3 regions of the Nocardioides thalensis genome follow, and region 2 is predicted to be linked to each of the others. Evidence: predicted binding sites of a transcription regulator. Region 2 holds the regulator's gene; each other region holds the start of a gene.
The links. Region 2 encodes LexA, which represses DNA repair genes until DNA is damaged. Its sites were predicted from a motif close to TCGAACANNTGTTCGA; they were not measured.
Positions count from the first base shown of each region.

Region 1: HNR19_RS17410 (alpha-ketoglutarate-dependent dioxygenase AlkB) is a predicted target of LexA. The motif match lies at 2,762-2,777, and genes of this name have one in related genera.
Region 3: HNR19_RS13065 (SAV_6107 family HEPN domain-containing protein) is a predicted target of LexA. The motif match lies at 2,257-2,272, and genes of this name have one in related genera.

Region 1 covers NZ_JACCFP010000001.1:3,576,617-3,582,280, forward strand. Annotated here, with positions in the region: gene HNR19_RS17385 (HD domain-containing protein) at 1-276, shown strand, start outside; gene HNR19_RS17390 (hypothetical protein) at 290-1,105, opposite strand; gene HNR19_RS17395 (hypothetical protein) at 1,105-1,482, opposite strand; gene HNR19_RS17400 (hypothetical protein) at 1,576-1,947, shown strand; gene HNR19_RS17405 (UTRA domain-containing protein) at 1,956-2,675, opposite strand; gene HNR19_RS17410 (alpha-ketoglutarate-dependent dioxygenase AlkB) at 2,798-3,412, shown strand; gene HNR19_RS17415 (LemA family protein) at 3,413-3,973, opposite strand; gene HNR19_RS17420 (DUF2207 domain-containing protein) at 4,034-5,664, opposite strand, start outside.
Region 2 covers NZ_JACCFP010000001.1:650,843-656,506, forward strand. Annotated here, with positions in the region: gene HNR19_RS03185 (ATP-dependent DNA helicase) at 1-1,574, shown strand, start outside; gene HNR19_RS03190 (MXAN_6640 family putative metalloprotease) at 1,607-3,196, opposite strand; gene lexA (transcriptional repressor LexA) at 3,252-3,962, opposite strand; gene HNR19_RS03200 (LysM peptidoglycan-binding domain-containing protein) at 4,274-4,636, shown strand; gene HNR19_RS03205 (PKD domain-containing protein) at 4,804-5,580, opposite strand; gene HNR19_RS03210 (DUF6318 family protein) at 5,565-5,664, opposite strand, start outside.
Region 3 covers NZ_JACCFP010000001.1:2,678,122-2,683,785, reverse strand. Annotated here, with positions in the region: gene HNR19_RS22800 (phytoene desaturase family protein) at 1-1,204, opposite strand, end outside; gene HNR19_RS22795 (YbaK/EbsC family protein) at 1,204-1,686, opposite strand; gene HNR19_RS22790 (hypothetical protein) at 1,739-2,185, shown strand; gene HNR19_RS13065 (SAV_6107 family HEPN domain-containing protein) at 2,294-2,779, shown strand; gene HNR19_RS13060 (methyltransferase domain-containing protein) at 2,836-3,552, shown strand; gene dinB (DNA polymerase IV) at 3,802-5,013, shown strand; gene HNR19_RS13050 (DUF3040 domain-containing protein) at 5,165-5,608, shown strand.

The DNA of each region.
Region 1 (5,664 bases), 2.9 Mb from region 2:
GCGCACGACCCGGCACCCGGCGACGCGAACGGCTGCGCGCTGTCCGACGCCGACCTCGCGGTGTTGGCGCTGCCGGAGCCGGAGTACGCCGCGTACGCCGCCGCGGTGCGCGCGGAGTACGGCCACCTGACCGACGAGGTCTTCCGCAAGGGCCGGACCGCCGTGCTGACCTCGCTCCTCGAGCGGCCGCTGATCTTCCGCACGGCCCACGGCCGCGAGCACTGGGAGGAGCGGGCGCGGGCCAACATCGAGCGCGAGCTGGCCGAGATCGGCTGAGCCGCGCCGACGGCTACCAGGAGCCTCCACCGCCGCCCCGGAGGTCCGCGCCGCGGCCGAGGACGACGTCCAGCAGGTCGAGGAACACCTCGAGCCGCGCGCGCTGCTCCTCGACCCACGCCGCCACCTCGTCGCGGAGCCGCAGCAGCGTCTCGACGATCTCGATCACCCGCTGCACGTCCTCGACGATGTCGGTGACGACATCGATGCCCTTCAGCGCGATCTCCGCGGCGAGGGCGACCGCGCCCGGCCCGAGCAGGCGGGTCAGCACCTTGGTGACCAGCCGTCGGCCACGCTCGACCAGCTCCATCACCAGGCCCTCGACGCGCACGGCAAGGCGCTCGCTGTAGTCGGCGATCTCGTCGAAGACGACCGACCCTCGCGCCACCACCTCGCCCAGACCGCGGGCGGCCACGGCCTGGACCTGCAGGCGCACGAGGTAGGACGACGCCGCGGCGCCGCCCCAGCGCGGGTCGACGCCGAGCGAGAGCCGCACCACGTTGCCGCCGTACGTCGAGAGCGCGTCGCGGACGTGGTGGGTGGCGGCGGCGTTCTGCCGGATGCGCACGTAGTCGCCGGTGAGCGGCCGGACCAGGAGGTCCTCGAGACTGCCCTCGGGGAGCTTGGGCAGCCCGGCCCCGAAGCCGTTGAGGACGTCGACGCCGCGGTTGATGGTGTCGCGGATGCCCGACAGTCCGTTGTCGAGCGCCACGAACTCCGGGTCGTGCCGGAGCGTGCGGTCGCCGCCGTCGGGCTCGGGGAGCTCGAGCGGGTCGGCATCGAGCAGGCCGGTGCGCCCGGTCAGGTCCTCGAGGAACGAGTCGCTCATCAGGCCACCACCGGCAGCACGTCGGCGACCCACGCGTCGACCGTCCGCAGGTCGGCGGTGGTGGCCACCACCCCGTCGTGCAGGTCGTCCCAGTGGTCGCGTCCGACCCGCTCGACGGTGCCGAGCACGCTGGTGAGCACGTCCATCAGCTCCGCCAGCGGCCGCAGGAGGCAGACCGGGCTGGGCTCGAAGCCCGCGCGCTGGCACACCCAGGTGCGGGCGTACCCGAAGATCTCGGCGTACTGGGCCGCGAGCGCGTCCATCTCGCGCGGCAGGTGCTCGAGGTCGGTCCACGACGTCACGTCGATGTCGCCGTCGGCCAGCAGGTCGCTGGCGACGGCGTCGGCGACGCCCGAGGGACTGAGGTCGTCGGTCATGTGATGCCTCTCGTCGGTCGCCTCCGGCACGGCGACGGCTACCGGCGCTGTGCCCGGACCCGCCGCGACTTGAAACAGCCGCACAATGGACCTGTGGACGAGAGCGTGATCTTCGCGGCGCGAGCGCGCGTGCTGGCCGACCTCGAGGCCCACGGCCTGGCCGGGCCGGCCGCAGTCTCGCTCCTCGACGAGGCGTGCTCGCAGCGCCGGTGGTGGCTCGAGCAGTGGGGCGACGGCGAGCCGTACGTCGCCGGGCTGGTCGCGCAGGACGTGCAGGACGCGCTGCGCGACGGTCTCCCGTCCGACGACCCCGCCGGCCGGTGGCCGGTCTGCGAGCGCTGCGGCGACAGCCCGGTGCATGCGCTGCACATCGATCCCGACCTCGGCGGTCCCGACCCGACCTGGGTCTGCGAGGAGAGCGGCGTGACCGTCGCGCCGCTCGGGGAGCTCGGGCACGCCCGCTGAGAGCCCGCTCAGTCGCCGAACTGGAGCCAGAGGGTGTGCTGGTCGGCCGGGTAGACGCTGCGCGTCACCTCGATCGGGATGTCCTCCCACAGGGCGCGGCGGTTGTGGCGGATCACGACCGAGCTCGCGTCGATCTCGAGCAGCTCGCTCTCCTCCGCGGTCGCGGTCCCCGCGGAGACCGAGTCCTCGGCCCAGGTGGGGCGGCGGCCGCGGGAGGCGAGCTCGTCGTACAGGCTCGCGGGGAGCTCGCCGTCGAAGAGGTTCGGCACCAGGGTGTCGTTGAGGAACGCGTCGGAGAGGCAGACCGGGCGGCCGTCGGCCAGGCGCAGCCGGCGCCAGTGCAGCACCGGCTGGCGCACGCCGATGCCGAGCGCCCGAGCGACGCCGTTCGCGGCGCCCACGCGGTCGGCGATGAGGGTGCGCGACTCCGCGACCACGGCGCGGCGCTGCATGTCCTCGGTGAAGCTGCTGATGCCCGTGGGCACGCGGCGGGGCCGGGCGACGAACGTGCCGCGGCCGGGGAAGCGCTCGAGCACGCCCTCCACCACGAGGGCGTCGAGGGCCTGGCGCACGGTCATCCGCGCGACCCCGAACCGGTCGACCAACTCACGTTCCGACGGGGCCGGAGCGCCGGGCGCTGACGCCAGTGCCAGATTCCGGACGTACTCGCGGATCGTCACGTGCTTCAGCTCCCGACGGGCAGCGACCCCCTGCTGTCCCGTCTCCACCCCAGGAAGGTTAGGGCCGGCTCGGCCGCGCGTCCGGAGAACCGGGAATTCTCAGCACGCCCGCAACAAAGCGCCGCACGGCCTACCCGAACACGTGTTCGATCTCGTGCTAGCGTGGTCGGGTGGACGTGCAGACCACCCTTTTCGGATCAGCGACCGGCACCGCCCCCGACTTCACCGGCCTCGAGCGGCGGCCGCTGACCGAGGGCGCGTGGGTCGACGTGTGCCGCGGCTGGCTCCCCGAGGCCGACGACGTCTTCGCGACGCTGGTGCGCGACGTCCCGTGGCGAGCCGAGCGGCGCAAGATGTACGACCGGGTGGTCGACGTGCCGCGCCTCGTCTACACCTACATGATCGGCGAGCAGCTCCCCCACCCCGTGCTCGAGGCGGCCCGCGAGTCGCTCAGCGACCACTACGAGCCCGAGCTCGGCGAGCGGTTCCGCACCGCCGGGTGCTGCTACTACCGCGACGGCCGCGACAGCGTCGCCTGGCACGGCGACCGCATCGGCCGCGGCAACACCCACGACACGATGGTCGCGATCGTCTCGGTCGGCGACCCGCGCAGGCTGGCGCTCCGACCGGTCGCGGGCGGCGACTCGATCTCCGTCGAGATGGGCCATGGCGACCTGGTGGTGATGGGCGGCAGCTGCCAGCGCACCTGGGAGCACGCGGTGCCCAAGGTCGCCTCGGCCGGACCGCGCCTGTCGATCCAGTACCGACCGTTCAACGTCTTCTGATCAGAACTCCACGCCCGGGGCGGCGGTGTGCTCCGTCGGCGCGTCGTAGAACTCCCGCTCCTTCACGCCGGCGACGCCGGAGAAGAACATCCACGGGATCGTGCGCACCGACTCGTTGAGCTCGCGCGTGGCGTCGTTGTAGTACTGGCGCGCGAACGCGATCTGGTCCTCGGTGGTCGCGAGCTGCTTCTGCAGGTCGAGGAAGTTGGTGTTGGCCTTGAGGTCCGGGTAGGCCTCGGCGACCGCGTTGAGCCTGACCAGGGCCTGCGAGAGCTCGGCGTCGGCGGCGGCCTTGGCCGGGACGCTGTCACCCGCGGCAGCGGCCTGCACGCCGGCGCGCGCCCGCGTGATCTCCTCGAAGACCTCGCGCTCGTGGATGGCGTAGCCCTTCACCGTCTGCACCAGGTTGGGGATCAGCTCGGCCCGTCGCGTCAGCTGGACGTCGATGCCGCCCAGCGCCTCCTCGGCCGCGACGTCGGCCTTGCGCAGCTTGTTGAAGCCGATGACGAAGAACCCGACCAGCAGGACGACGACGACGACGGCGATGATGATCCAGATCATGGGCGGAACCCTCTCTCGGATGGTGGTTGCAATCTAGCCCGCTTCGCGCCCGGAGGCGGCTCACCAGGAGCCGCCGCCACCTCCACCGCCGCCGCCTCCGCCGCTGAAGCCGCCGCCCCCGCCGGAGGACGACGAGCGCTGGGTGGCGTCGTACGACGAGATGGCGCTCCCGAGCGTGGAGTCGAAGTCGTCGACCATCGAGTCGACGTCGAACCCGCCGCCCCCGGCGACGTAGCCCGCGCCGAAGTAGGCGGGCGCGGGCGGCTCCTCGCCGGTCTCGATGCGGTACTTCTTGGCCCACTCGTCCGCGCAGTCGAACGCCACTGCCCACGGGATGTAGGCGGTGTAGAGCTCCTTGCGCCCCGCGAAGTCGAAGCGCTCCTCGGCCGACGTCGTCGAGAGGATCCGCTTGAATCCGCCGATCCGCGACCACAGCTCGCGGCCGGCGGCGGTGCGCTTGGTCGCGGCACCCGTCTTCAGCAGCGGTACGCCGGCCGCGGCGAACGCGGCGGGGATCAGCCCGACCGCCGTAATCCCGAGCGGGTTCCAGATCGCGATGGCGATCACCGCGGCGAAGCCGAGGAGCACGAGCAGGCCGCCGAACCCGCCCATGCCCGCGCGGACCACCAGCCCCTCGCTGCTCGCCCACGCCTTCACCTGGGAGTTGAATCCGTCGATCTCGGTCTTGAGCCGCTGGCCGGCCGAGACGTCCTTGCGACCGGCGACGAAGCTCGTGCCCGGTCCGCTCAGGAGGCTCGCGATGCCGGTGGTGACGTGGTCGAGACCGGCCCACCCGTGAGCGCCGTTCTTGTCGGTGATCGTCCAGCCGTCGGGGTGGCGCTGGAGGTCGACGGCGCCGTGCTCGGCCGCGTGCAGCAGCGTCGCGACGTACGCCTGCCGGTTCACGCCCTCGGTGAGGATGTAGTTGGCCTGCGCCGGGCCGATGCCCTCCGGCGGGGCGTACATGAGCGGGAACCGCGGCTCCTTCTCGTGCGCGAGCCACGCGAGCCAGGTGCCGGCGCACGCCAGCAGCAGGGCGATGCCGATGACGATCACCAGCACCGGGACGCTGGTGCCGAACACGCGGTCGAAGCGCGGGGTCCACGGGAGCGTGTCGACCTCGGGCGTCGGCACGTCCTGCCCGGCGAGCAGGGTCACCGGCGTCTGGTCGTCGAGCGGCCCGGTCGTGACGGTGATCGTCTGGGTGCCCTCGCCCTGGATCCTCCGGCACGGCGTCGCGCCGTCGGACTCCTCACCCCACCCGACCAGGCACTGGACGTCCTCGGCCGCCGCCGGCAGCCGCACGGTCAGCCGGGACTCCTGGATGTCCTGCTGCCAGCCGCCGGGGATGAGGTTCCAGTAGAACTGCGACGGGGTGCTGACCTCGTCCTCGTCGCCGTCGGTCAGCACAGCGGGCATCGTGTAGGAGATCTCGTAGACGTGCTCGCCGAACGCGACGTAGGAGTCGGGGTCGCCGATCTTGAGCACGTCGTAGCGGCCGTCCTCGACGAGCTCCTCGAACTGCACCTCCTCGCCGTCCATCGTGACCTCGGCGTCCTCGACGAAGTAGCGCAGGTGCGCGTCGTTGGGGTCGGTGCGGTCGAAGAAGCGGAAGATGCCGTGCCGGTCGTAGACCGGGAAGTCGACGGTGATCGTCTCGACGACGTCCATGCTGCCGTCGTCGTCGACGG
Region 2 (5,664 bases):
CCGAGGGCCAGCTCGACGTCGACGGTGCGGGGGAGAAGGACGCCGCCCCTCGCCATACCGAGAAGGAGTGGCGCCAGGTCAGCGTCTCCGCGCGCGAGTGCCTGGGCGCGGCGAAGTGTCCCTACGGCGACGAGTGCTTCGCCGAGCGGGCGCGCGAGAAGGCCCAGAAGTCCCACCTCATCGTCACCAACCACTCGCTGCTCGCGATCGACGCGATCGAGGGGATCCCGATGATCCCGGAGTACGACGCGGTGGTCATCGACGAGGCGCACGAGCTCACCGCCCGGGTCACCCAGGCCGCGACCGACGAGCTCTGGGCCTCGGAGGTCGACCGCGCCGCCCGGCGCGCCGCGCGCCACGTCGACGGCAAGGAGGCCGACGACCTGGCCGACGCCGGCGACGCGCTGCGCGCGGCCATCGGCGAAACCTCGTCGGGTCGGCTGCTCAGCGTCCCCGAGGAGCTCGCTGACGCGCTGGTGCTGGTGCGCGACGCCGCCCGTGCCTGCGTCTCGGCGTTCCCGAAGGGCGACGGCGGCGACTCCGGATCGCCCGACGCCGGCCTGACCCAGGCCAAGGGCATGGTGCAGGAGGTCTTCGCCACCGCCGAGCGGATGGCGGCCAACGCCGACACGGACGTCATGTGGCTCACCGAGGGCACCGAGCGCCTCCCACCCCACCTGTGCATCGCTCCGCTCCAGGTGTGGGGCCAGATGCGCGACAAGCTGCTCGCCGACAAGACCGTGGTGATGACCTCGGCCACTCTCATGCTCGGCGGCGACTTCAACGTGATCGCCACCTCCGTCGGCCTCAAGCCGAGTGAACGCCGAACCGGCACACTTCGGGGCGCGAACGGGCACAGTTCGGGGTCCGAGTCGGCAGAGAACGGCGCCGACGCCGAGCCCTGGATCGGCCTCGACGTGGGCAGCCCGTTCGACTACGGCAAGCAGGCGATCCTGTACGTCGCCCGCCACCTGCCGCAGCCCGGCCGCGACGGCCTGGGCAAGGCCCAGCTCGACGAGATCGTGGAGCTGGTCGACGCCGCGGAGGGCCGCACCCTCGGGTTGTTCAGCAGCCGGCGGGCCGCCGAGGCCGCCGCGGAGGAGGTGCGCGCTCGGCTGCCGCACCTGACGACGCTCGCTCAGGGCGACGCGCAGCTGCCCGAGCTCGCGCGGCAGTTCGTCGCCGACCCGCACACCTGCCTGTTCGGCACCCTCGGCCTGTGGCAGGGCCTCGACGTCCCGGGCGACACCTGCCAGCTGGTGCTCATCGACCGGATCCCGTTCCCGCGTCCCGACGACCCGCTGATGAGCGCCCGGCAGCGCGCGGCCGACCAGGCGGGCGGCAACGGCTTCATGCAGGTCGCCGCCACCCATGCCGCGCTGCTCCTGGCGCAGGGGGCCGGCCGCCTGATCCGTACGCACACCGACCGCGGCGTGGTCGCCGTACTCGATCCGCGGCTGGTCACCGCGCGCTACGGATCGTTCCTCAAGGCGAGCCTGCCGCCGATGTGGTCCACCACCGACCCGCAGGTGGTCCGCCAGGCGCTCAAGCGGCTAGCGGGCAAGGTCGGGTAGCCCGGGCCGGTCGGGCCCGGGCGTGCCGAGACCTACGGCGTGACCGCCGCGCTCACCTTCTGCATAACGCCGTCGTCGCGCGAATCGCCCATGCAGCTGTAGTCCGGCATGGGGTAGTTCGAACCGTTCCAACAGTCGAACCGACTGCTTCCGTTGACGATCGTGACCTCGACCCATTTGGTCGCCGCGACGTCGAACGGGATCGGCGCGGCCGCTCCGTCTGCGGTGACGAGGGTCTGCGTCTGCGCACCACTCACCGGCTTGGTGACGATGACCGCGTGGCCACCGGACGGGGTATCGGCGAGGTCGAACGTCAGGTTGAGCATCGACAGAGGGCCAGTCTCGTCTGTCGGCACGTAGCGGACGGTGCGCGCGGTGAGGTGGTCGTAGGAGCGCCCGAAGCCCTGCGTCGCGTCCGGCGCGAGCGAGAACTGGTCGACCAGCGGCGTCCGCGGGTAGCCGTCCTTGTTCTCCGGGTCGGCCGCGACCTCTTGGTACTCCTGCGGGTAGGTCCGCGACGGCTGGCGGTTGCCCGCGGCGAACTTCGCGTACTCGGCCTCCAGGGTGGTGCCGTTGGCCTGGAGCGTCTGCACGACGGAGGCGAGGGAGTACTTCGCCCGGTCCTTGCCGGTCGCGCCGTTCCACATGTCCAGCACCAGGTCGTCCATGCCCGCGACCTTGGTGCCGTAGCGGTCGGTGAGGTAGCGGATGAAGATCCAGGTGCCGTAATGGAACAGCCCGTCGTATGCGAACGTGTCGAGCGACGTGAGCGGGTTGGAGATCGGGCCGTGTGGCAGATAGAAGGCGTTGTCGTTGATGTGGTCGTAGACCTCGTCCTCCGCCCAGGTCGCGGTGGCCTCCATGAACCAGGCGTCCTCGCCGTAATCGTGAGCGAACTGGACGTTGTGGAAGTACTCGTGCGCCGCGGTCACCTTCATATTTTCGAGCGGCGTATGGGCCGGAAACTGCTCACTGCTGTAGTCGTTGTCGAGAACGCAGAAGCCCCACGTACCGCCGTGCTTCGGCGGACGAGGATCGTCGGTCGTGCAGTACCCATACAGGTTGTTCGCGCCGATGTCGCCCAGGTACACGTCGGGCTTTGAATTGCCGCCGCGTCGTCCATCGCGGAACGGCCTGCGATAACCGGCGGCGATGTACTTCTTGTGGACCGCCGTCATGGTCCGTAGAACGTTGCGGACGTACTTGAGACTCCTGACTCCGTGCCGCTCGCTCTGCCGCTTCGTCTGCCAGTGCACGCAGATGACGGACGAGCACTTGCGTTGCGACTTGCTCGGCCGCAGCGGCCGCGCGAGTAGCTGATTCGCCTGCGCCCGCTGCACGCCTGTCAATTGACCTCGGAGGAGCGCGAGGTCGCGGAGCTCAAGGGTGAGTGAGCGAGCGCCGTTCTTGCCTTCCCCGGCGAGCAGGTCCTGGACCCGCTCGAGCGCCTCGATCGCGCGCTGCGCGCGGTGGGGGTTGGCGTCGGGGTCCGGCTCCGCCGCAAGGGTGGTCGCAGCAGGCGTGGGCGTCGCGCTTCCGGGGCTGGCGAGCGCGGGGACGATCAGCCCCAGCGTGCACAGGAGCAGGAGAGCGCGGAGCAGCGGGTGGCTGCGACGTGGCATCAGGCGGCCTTCCGGGTCGTGGACCGAGGACCCGGCCGACCCTACGCCCTGCTGCTCACACGCGCCGAAGTACGGCGGTGACCTTCCCGAGGATCGTCGCGTGGGTGCCGTCGATCGGCTCGAACGCCGGGTTGTGGGGGAGCAGCCAGACCTGGCCGTCCTTGCGCTGGAACGTCTTGACCGTCGCCTCGCCGTCGATCATCGCGGCGACGATCTCGCCGTTCTCGGCGGTGTTCTGCTGGCGGATCACGACGTAGTCGCCGTGGCAGATGGCCGCGTCGATCATCGACTCGCCGCTGACCTCGAGGAGGAACAGCTGGCCGTCGCCGACGAGCTGTTTGGGCAGGGGGAAGACGTCCTCGATGCGCTCCTCGGCGAGGATCGGGCCACCGGCCGCGATCCGGCCGACGACTGGGACGTTGGTGGCGGCGGGGGCCACGTCGCCGATGCCGGTCTCGTCGACGGACGACTCCTCGCCGGCGGAGATCGAGCGGCGCGCGGCCATGATCTCGGGCAGGAACACCTCGAGGGCGCGGGGCCGGTTGGGGTCGCGCTTGAGGTAGCCCTTCTCCTCGAGCACGCGGAGCTGGTGGGCGACGCTCGAGGTGCTGGTGAGGCCGACGGCGGAGCCGATCTCACGCATGCTGGGCGGGTATCCCCGCTCCTCGATGCTGTCCTTGATCGTGGCGAGAACCCGCTGCTGGCGCGGGGTCAGGCCGGTCGCGTCGGGGGGACCGTCGGGAAGCTCGCTGACTTTCTTCGCCATGGCCTGACGGTAACGCGGATCACGCACGACTTCAAACACGTGTTCGAACCGGGCGTGTCGGGTCCAGGGTGGTCGAGTAGCCGGCTCGCCCTGGCGAGCCGGCGTGTCGAGACCCCGACACGCCGTCGAACAAATCTTCGAACAGGTCCTTGATTCGTTCGAACACGTGATCTACCGTCGTACATGCGTTCGATCGAACGTCTGATCGACAGGCTCTCCGGATTGTGTCGGACCCGGTCGGTGGACTCAGACCAACGCACGACAGATCCGAGGTCCTGACCGTCAGGGCCGCTTCCCCCGGAGGTCACCCGATGAGCACCACGACTATCGCCCCGACGCTTCAGCTCCGCCCCGCCAGCCGGGTCCGCCCCGCCTCGCAGGTGCGACTGACCCGCCGCGGCCGGCTGACGATCTTCCTGCTCGGGCTCGCGCTCGCCTTCGGCGCCGGCCTGTGGCTGGCCGCCGGGTCGACCGCGACCCAGGAGCAGGGCGTCGCCGAGGTCGAGGTCGTCACGGTCGACCCGGGTGACACCCTCTGGGACATCGCGGCCGACGCCGCCGTCGACGGCAACGTCGGCGCGATGGTCGACGAGATCCGCGACCTCAACTCGCTCGACTCGAGCATGGTCTACGCCGGCCAGGAGCTGCGCGTCCCGCTGCCTGCCGCTGGTTGAGGTGCGAGGCGCCCCAGCGCCGAGCCTCGAAACCAAGGCACTTGCTTCGTCTGCCACCTCGACCCCGGCGGACGACGGGCCCTCGCCCGGGGCCCAGGGGAAGACGAGGGGCGGGACCGCGCACGGTCCCGCCCCTCGCAACTTTCCCAGGGTGGTCGAGTAGCCCGTCAGCCGGTGAGGATCGGCCGCGCCTCGACGGCCCGGAGCGACTCGGGCGAGCCCTCGATCGTCACCGAGCCCGGCACGGTCTGCCAGGCGCCTCCGTTGACCCGATAGTCGGCGACGTAGGTGGTGTCGAGCCGCGGCCGGTAGGCGCCGGCCTGCAGGTAGTTGTGGGTGATCTGGAGCTTCGGGTACGGCGCGCCCGGGTCGCTGGTGCGGAGCTTCTCGCCGTCATCGAAGTGCCAGGTGTAGGAGTGCACGTCGATCCGCAGGTCGACGCGCTGGCCGAGGAGCGTGACGCTGCGGAACAGCCGCTCCTTCTCCGTGTAGAAGTTCGTCTCGAAGTTGACCAGCGTGCGGCCGTCGGGTGGCTCGATGATCAGGGGGGAGGCCGGCAGCGGGATGCGCCGGAACGCTTGGGCGATCATGCCCGGCGTTGGGCCCTGGAAGACAACGTCGCCGGGGCAATAGAGGTAGTCCCAGAGGGTTTCGCCGTCGGGCGCTTCGATCCACTCGCGGTAGGCGTAGGACCCGTCCGGGCAAACAAACTCTGGTGCGCAGGCCCCGCCGTTGCACATTGGGCCGTGGTGGTACTCGCCCTCAGGTAGCGCGCCGCCATCGTCACCTGCGTTGTCGGCGTCGCCGGGGTCGCCCGGCATTTCCGATTCGCCCTCGAGTCCGAAAAAGCCGTCGCCTGGATCGACGTCGACATCCGCTGCGGCTGGCGCCGATGAGAACAGGATCGTCAGCGCCGCGCTCGCCACGATCAATCGTGCGTCCACGTCGCCACCTGCCACCGCTCCCGTACGAACTCGACGAACATCACGTGCGACTTCGTCCCCGCTGGGTAAACCTGGTTGAGTTCG
Region 3 (5,664 bases), 2.0 Mb from region 2:
GCACGGGAGTGGACGGGCCGAGCCGGTCGAAGATCGTGCCCCGGCCCTGCCACAGCACGCCCATCGGGGAGCCGCGCCACTGCTCCACCTGCTGGCGGGGGGAGAGGTCGACCCGGGTGACGATCTGCTCGCGGACGTCGATCTTGTGGCGGGCGAGCGCGTCGGTCATGTCCTCGGCGAGCTTGCCGCGGCCGTGCAGCGTCCACGCCGTCCGGCCCTCGGGGGCGGTGCCGCCGGTGCGGATGGTCAGCAGCGGGTCGGCGTGGATCACCAGCTCCGGCGGCAGCTCGGGGAGCGGGCCCTCCAGCCCGAGGTGCGTGATCACCGGGGGGATCGCCGGCATGGTGCGCTCGACGTGCTTCTCCAGGGTCGGCAGGAAGCGGGGGTCGATGGCCACGACGACCGCATCGGCGTCGTGGCTGCCGGCCGCGGTCGCGACCGCCACGACTCTGCCCTCGCGCACGACCAGGTCGGTCGCCTCGGTGCCGGTGACCACGGTGACGCGTCGGGTCTCGAGCCGCGCGGTGAGCAGCTCGGCGATGCGGCCCATGCCGCCGGGCGGCCGCCACGCGCCGAAGGACTGCTCGAGGTAGAGGTGCACCGCTGCCCACGCCGGCACATTGCGGGGGTCGTGGCCCTCGGCGACCGTCGGGTGCGCGGCGACCAGGCCGAGCCGGTCGTCGCGCAGGTCGCGCCGCAGTCGCTTGTGCAGCGTCTCGCGGGTCTTGAACAGGGAGAGCAGGTCGCGGCCGGGATCCTTGCGGTCCCACGGTGCCTCGACGTAGTTGCGCCGCAGCAGGTCCCAGACGGGTGCGTAGGTGTCGACGTGCTTGGTCCAGGCCTCGCCGAGCCCCGGGTCGAGGGCGTCGAACGCCTCGATCTGCGCGGCGCGCGAGCCGCCGGGCAGCGAGACGGAGGTGCCGTCGGCGAACCGGTGCTCGCGGATCACGGTGAGCGGCTCGAGGTCGCCGCCGAGCTCGTTCTCCAGCGGCCGGCCGGACTTGCGGAACAGGTCGCGCAGCGCCGCCGGCAGCAGGGTGTACGTCGGCCCGGCGTCCCACGTGAAGCCGTCCTGGCTCACCGGCGCCAGCGCGCCGCCGAGCCGGTCGCTCGCCTCGAGCAGGGTCACCTCGTGACCGAGCTTCGCCAGGCGGGCCGCGGCCGCCGTACCTCCGAGGCCGCCGCCGACGACGACGATCCGCATCAGGCGTCGGCCTCGACGTTGATCGCGGTGGCGCCGGTGAGCTTCTGGAGCTCCTCGTAGGTCGTCGAGAACACGGCCGCGGGGTGACCCGCGGCGGCCCAGATCACGTCGTACCGCTCCAGCCAGGTGTCGAGGTACGTCGGCACCGGGGCCGGGTGCGCGAACGGCGAGACGCCGCCGATCACCTGACCGGTGTGGGCGCGCACGAACTCGGGCTTGGCCCGCTTCAGGGTCGGTACGCCGATGCGCGCCGCCGTGGCGGGCACGTCGACGCGGTGCGAGCCCGACGTCAGGATCAGCACGGGGGAGCCGTCGGCGTCGAAGAGCAGGCTGTTGGCGATCGCGCCGACCTCGCAGCCGAGCGCCTCGGCGGCCAGTGCGGCGGTGTGGACGGCATCGGGCAGAATGACGATCTCGCCGGTCCCGCCGAGACGCTGGTGCTCCTGACGGAACAGGGTGATCGAGGGGTGGTCGGCCGACATGGGCCGACCCTATCGGGGGTCTCGCCGGCACAGGCTGCAGTGGAGGGTGTGGATGACGAAGCGACCGGCAACGGTGGACCTGGCGTGCTACCTGCTCTGGCTGCTCGTGGCGGCCGGCCTGGTGGTCAGCATCCTGGTCGTCGTACGCCGTGACACCCTCGCGGAGGCCTGGGCCCCCGAGCCCTCGGGCGACAGCGCGCTCCAGCCCGTCGACTTCGTGCCCGTCATCCTCGTGCTCTACCTCGTCGTCGCGCTGACGGCGCTGACGCTGATCCCGCTGATGCGGCACGGCCACAACTGGGCCCGTCACTCGCTGGCGCTGATGTCGATCGGGATCTTCCTGTCCACGGCCGCGACCGTGCGCACCGGGCCGCCGCCGATGGTCCGCGGAAGCGCGATCGCGGCCGCCGCGATCGCCGCTGTCACCGTGGTGTTCCTCTGGCACCCGGACAGCCGCCGGTTCGCGCTGAGCGCCGGCGACGACGACCAGGACGACTGAGACGGCGGACGCACCCGGCTCCGGCACGACCCTTGACGTCGTGTCGGGGGAGCGGTGTACCTTGATGGTGTTCGAACAAATGTTCGAACACGACGAAGGGGAACCGTCATGGACCAGCCCGTCCTCCCGCCGACCGCAGCACCCGCCCAGCCGGGGCCGCACGCCCTGCCCGCGACCACGCATTCGTACCTCATGCGGGCGGCAGAATCGCTCAGCGAGGCGGTGGGCGCCCGCGACGTGCCCACCCGCTACGCGTGCGCCCACGTCGCCGCTCTGAGGTCCGCCGCCGCGCTGCTCGCTGCGCGAGCGCGGCCCGAGCCCAGCCGACCGGGCGGGCGGCGCCGCCCGCAGCGCAACGCGTGGGTGCTGCTGACCGAGGTCGCGCCCGAGCTCAGCGAGTGGGCCGTCTACTTCGCCGCGGGCGCAGCCAAGCGCGCCGCGGCCGAGGCCGGCTCGACCCGTGCGGTCACCGAGCGTGAGGCCGACGACCTGGTGCGGGAGGCCGACCGCTTCCTCGCGGTGGTCGAGCAGTCGCTCGGCCTGACGCCGCACGTCCCGCTCGGCAACCGGCTCGCCGGGCGCGCCGCGGGCTAGCGGGCTTGGGGGGCGTCGGTCGTGGCGGTGCTCAGCAGTCTCCTAAGGTGGCTGCCATGGTCACCGGTGAGCGCCGCGGCTCTGCCCGCACCGCGGTCGTGTGGGATGCCCTCGGCCCGATCCTCGAGGGCGGCGCCCGTCACGTCGTCGACATCGGCGGCGGCACCGGAGGGTTCGCCGTCCGGATCGCCGAGGGCGGCCACCGGGTCACCGTCGTCGAGCCCAGCCCCGACGCGCTCGCGGCCCTCGGCCGCCGCGCCCGCGAGGCCGGTGTCGACGTCGTCGGACACCAGGGCGACGTCTCCGACCTCCCGGCGCTCGTCGGCGCCGACAGCGCCGACGTCGTGCTGTGCCACGGCGTCCTCGAGGTGGTCGAGCCGGCCGACGCTCTGGCCCGGATCCGCGAGGTGCTCCGCCCCGGCGGCACCCTCAGCCTGCTCGTCGCCAACCGCCACGCGGCCGTCGTCGCCCGCGCGATGGCCGGCCACTTCCACCAGGCCCACGAGCTCATCGACGACGCCGCTCCCGCGGCCCGCGGCCGCGGCCCCGCCGCCCGCCGCTACACCGCCGACGAGCTGCGCGACCTCCTCGCCACCGCCGGCTTCGACGTCCGCGCCACCCACGCCGTTCGCGTCTTCGCCGACCTCGTCCCCGGCTCCGTCCTCGATCTCGAGCCCGGCTCCACCGCCGCCCTCACCGACCTCGAGCGCGCCGTCGCCGAACGCCCCGAGTTCCTCCCCCTCGCCACCCAGCTCCACGTCCTCGCCGGCTGACCCCAACCCCCACCACCACCCCCAGCACCGCATCCGCCGCGGCCCGACCGCCCGGCCGAAGCCGGGCGCGCGGGCGCCAGAACCCGAGGTGGTGGGTGGGGGATCCGGGCGATTTCGCGACGACGCGCCGGCGCCCCGACCACCGCGGCGCCCAGCCACAGAGCGCCGCAGCGCGGCGGAGCGAGCAAGCCCGGAGCACCCACCCACCACCTCGGGCCCTATGGCACCCACGGACCCGGGCGACCGGCCATGACCCAACCCACCAACCTCCTCCACGTCGACATGGACGCCTTCTACGCCTCCGTGATGATCCGCGACCGCCCCGACCTCCACCACGTCCCCGTCATCGTCGGCGGCGGCCACCGAGGCGTCGTCCTCGCCGCCAACTACCCGGCCCGCGCCTACGGCGTCCGCTCCGGCATGTCCGGCTACGAAGCCCGCCGGCTGTGCCCCAAGGCGGTCGTGATGCCGCCCGACTTCGAGCTGCTGGTGCCGGTCTCGAAGGCGATCCGTGAGACGTTCCGCTCCTTCACGCCCGTGGTCGAGGTGGTCTCGCTCGACGAGGCGTTCCTCGACGTGCGCGGGGCCGCGCGGCTGTTCGGGCCGCCCGAGGCGATCGCCCAGCGGATCCGGTCGCGGATCCGCGCCGAGCACGGCATCCCGTGCTCGGTGGGCATCGCCCGCTCGGTCTCGGTCGCCAAGCTGGCGAGCCGGCGCGCGAAGCCCGACGGGGTGCTCACGATCCCGCCCGAGCGATTCGTCGAGATGGTGCACCCGCTCGACGTCGGCGAGCTGTACGGCGTGGGGGAGTCCACCCGCGAGCGACTGCACAAGCTCGGCCTCATCACCGTCGGCGACGTCGCCAAGTTCCCGGTCGACCAGCTGCGCCGGATGCTGGGCCGTCATCTCGGCGGCCATCTTCACTCCCTCGTGTGGGGCACCGACCGCACCGAGCTGCACCCCGGCGGCGCCGGCACCTGGGGGTTCGGCGAGGGCACGCCCGAGGGGAGCATGGGCTCCCAGCACACGCTGGCCGCCGACGTGCGCGACCGCGACGACCTCCTTCGCGAGCTGCTGCGGCTGTCGTCGCGGGTGGCCGCGCGGCTCCGCGCAGCCGACAAGATCGGCACGACGGTCGCGATCACGATCCGCTACTCCGACTTCCGCACGATCAGCCGCTCCCGCAAGCTGCCCGAGCCCACTGACGTCACCCAGGACGTCTACGACACCGCGGTCCTGCTGCTCGACGCCCTCGGCCACTGGGCTCCCGACGTGTCCCGCCCACCCGCCGTCCGCCTGGTCGGCGTGCGGGTCGAGGGACTGCGGCGACGCGTGCCCGAGGCCGGCCGCCAGCTCGCCCTCGGCGAGCGCGACCCCGGCTGGCCCGACGCCGACCGGGCGATCGACCGGGCGACCGGGAGGTTCGGCCACACCGCTGTCAGGCGGGGCAGCCTGCTCTGAGCGGGGATGGGTACTGGCCCACACGAGGCATGCTGCACCACCGACCGGGCATGATCGATCCCAACCGGACACGATTTGTCCGTACCGTCTACCGCGGGCGGGGACGGCTGCCTACACTTGGTTGAAGACCGAAGGACGCTTGGAGGAACAGGTGCCACTCTCAGAAGAGGAGCTGCGACTGCTCGAGCAGATGGAGCGCGCCCTCGTCGCTGAGGATCCGAAGTTCGCCTCCACCCTGCGCGGCACCACGATGCGCCAGGCGGCCCGCCGCCGCGCGATCCTCGCCGGCCTCGGTTTCGCGATCGGCATCGCCGTCCTCATGGGCGGCGCCATCAGCGGCTGGTGGCAGATCGGCATCGTCGGCTTCGTGATCATGCTCGTCTCCGCGACCGTGGCCCTCAGCGCCCTGCGCGGCCAGCGGCCCGGTGCGCAGCCTGCCGCCGCCGAGAGCAGCCACCCGTCCGGCTTCGGCGTCATCCAGGGCGGCAAGGCCTCCAGGCGCAGCCACCACCACCGCCCGTCGCGCGGCTCCGGCTCGTTCATGCAGCGCGTCGAGGAGCGGTGGCGTCGCCGCCGCGAGGGCGGCGGGTTCTGATTTGATTCTGGCCGAGCGTGTCGCCCGACGCCGCTCGCCGCACGGGCCCTCGCAAG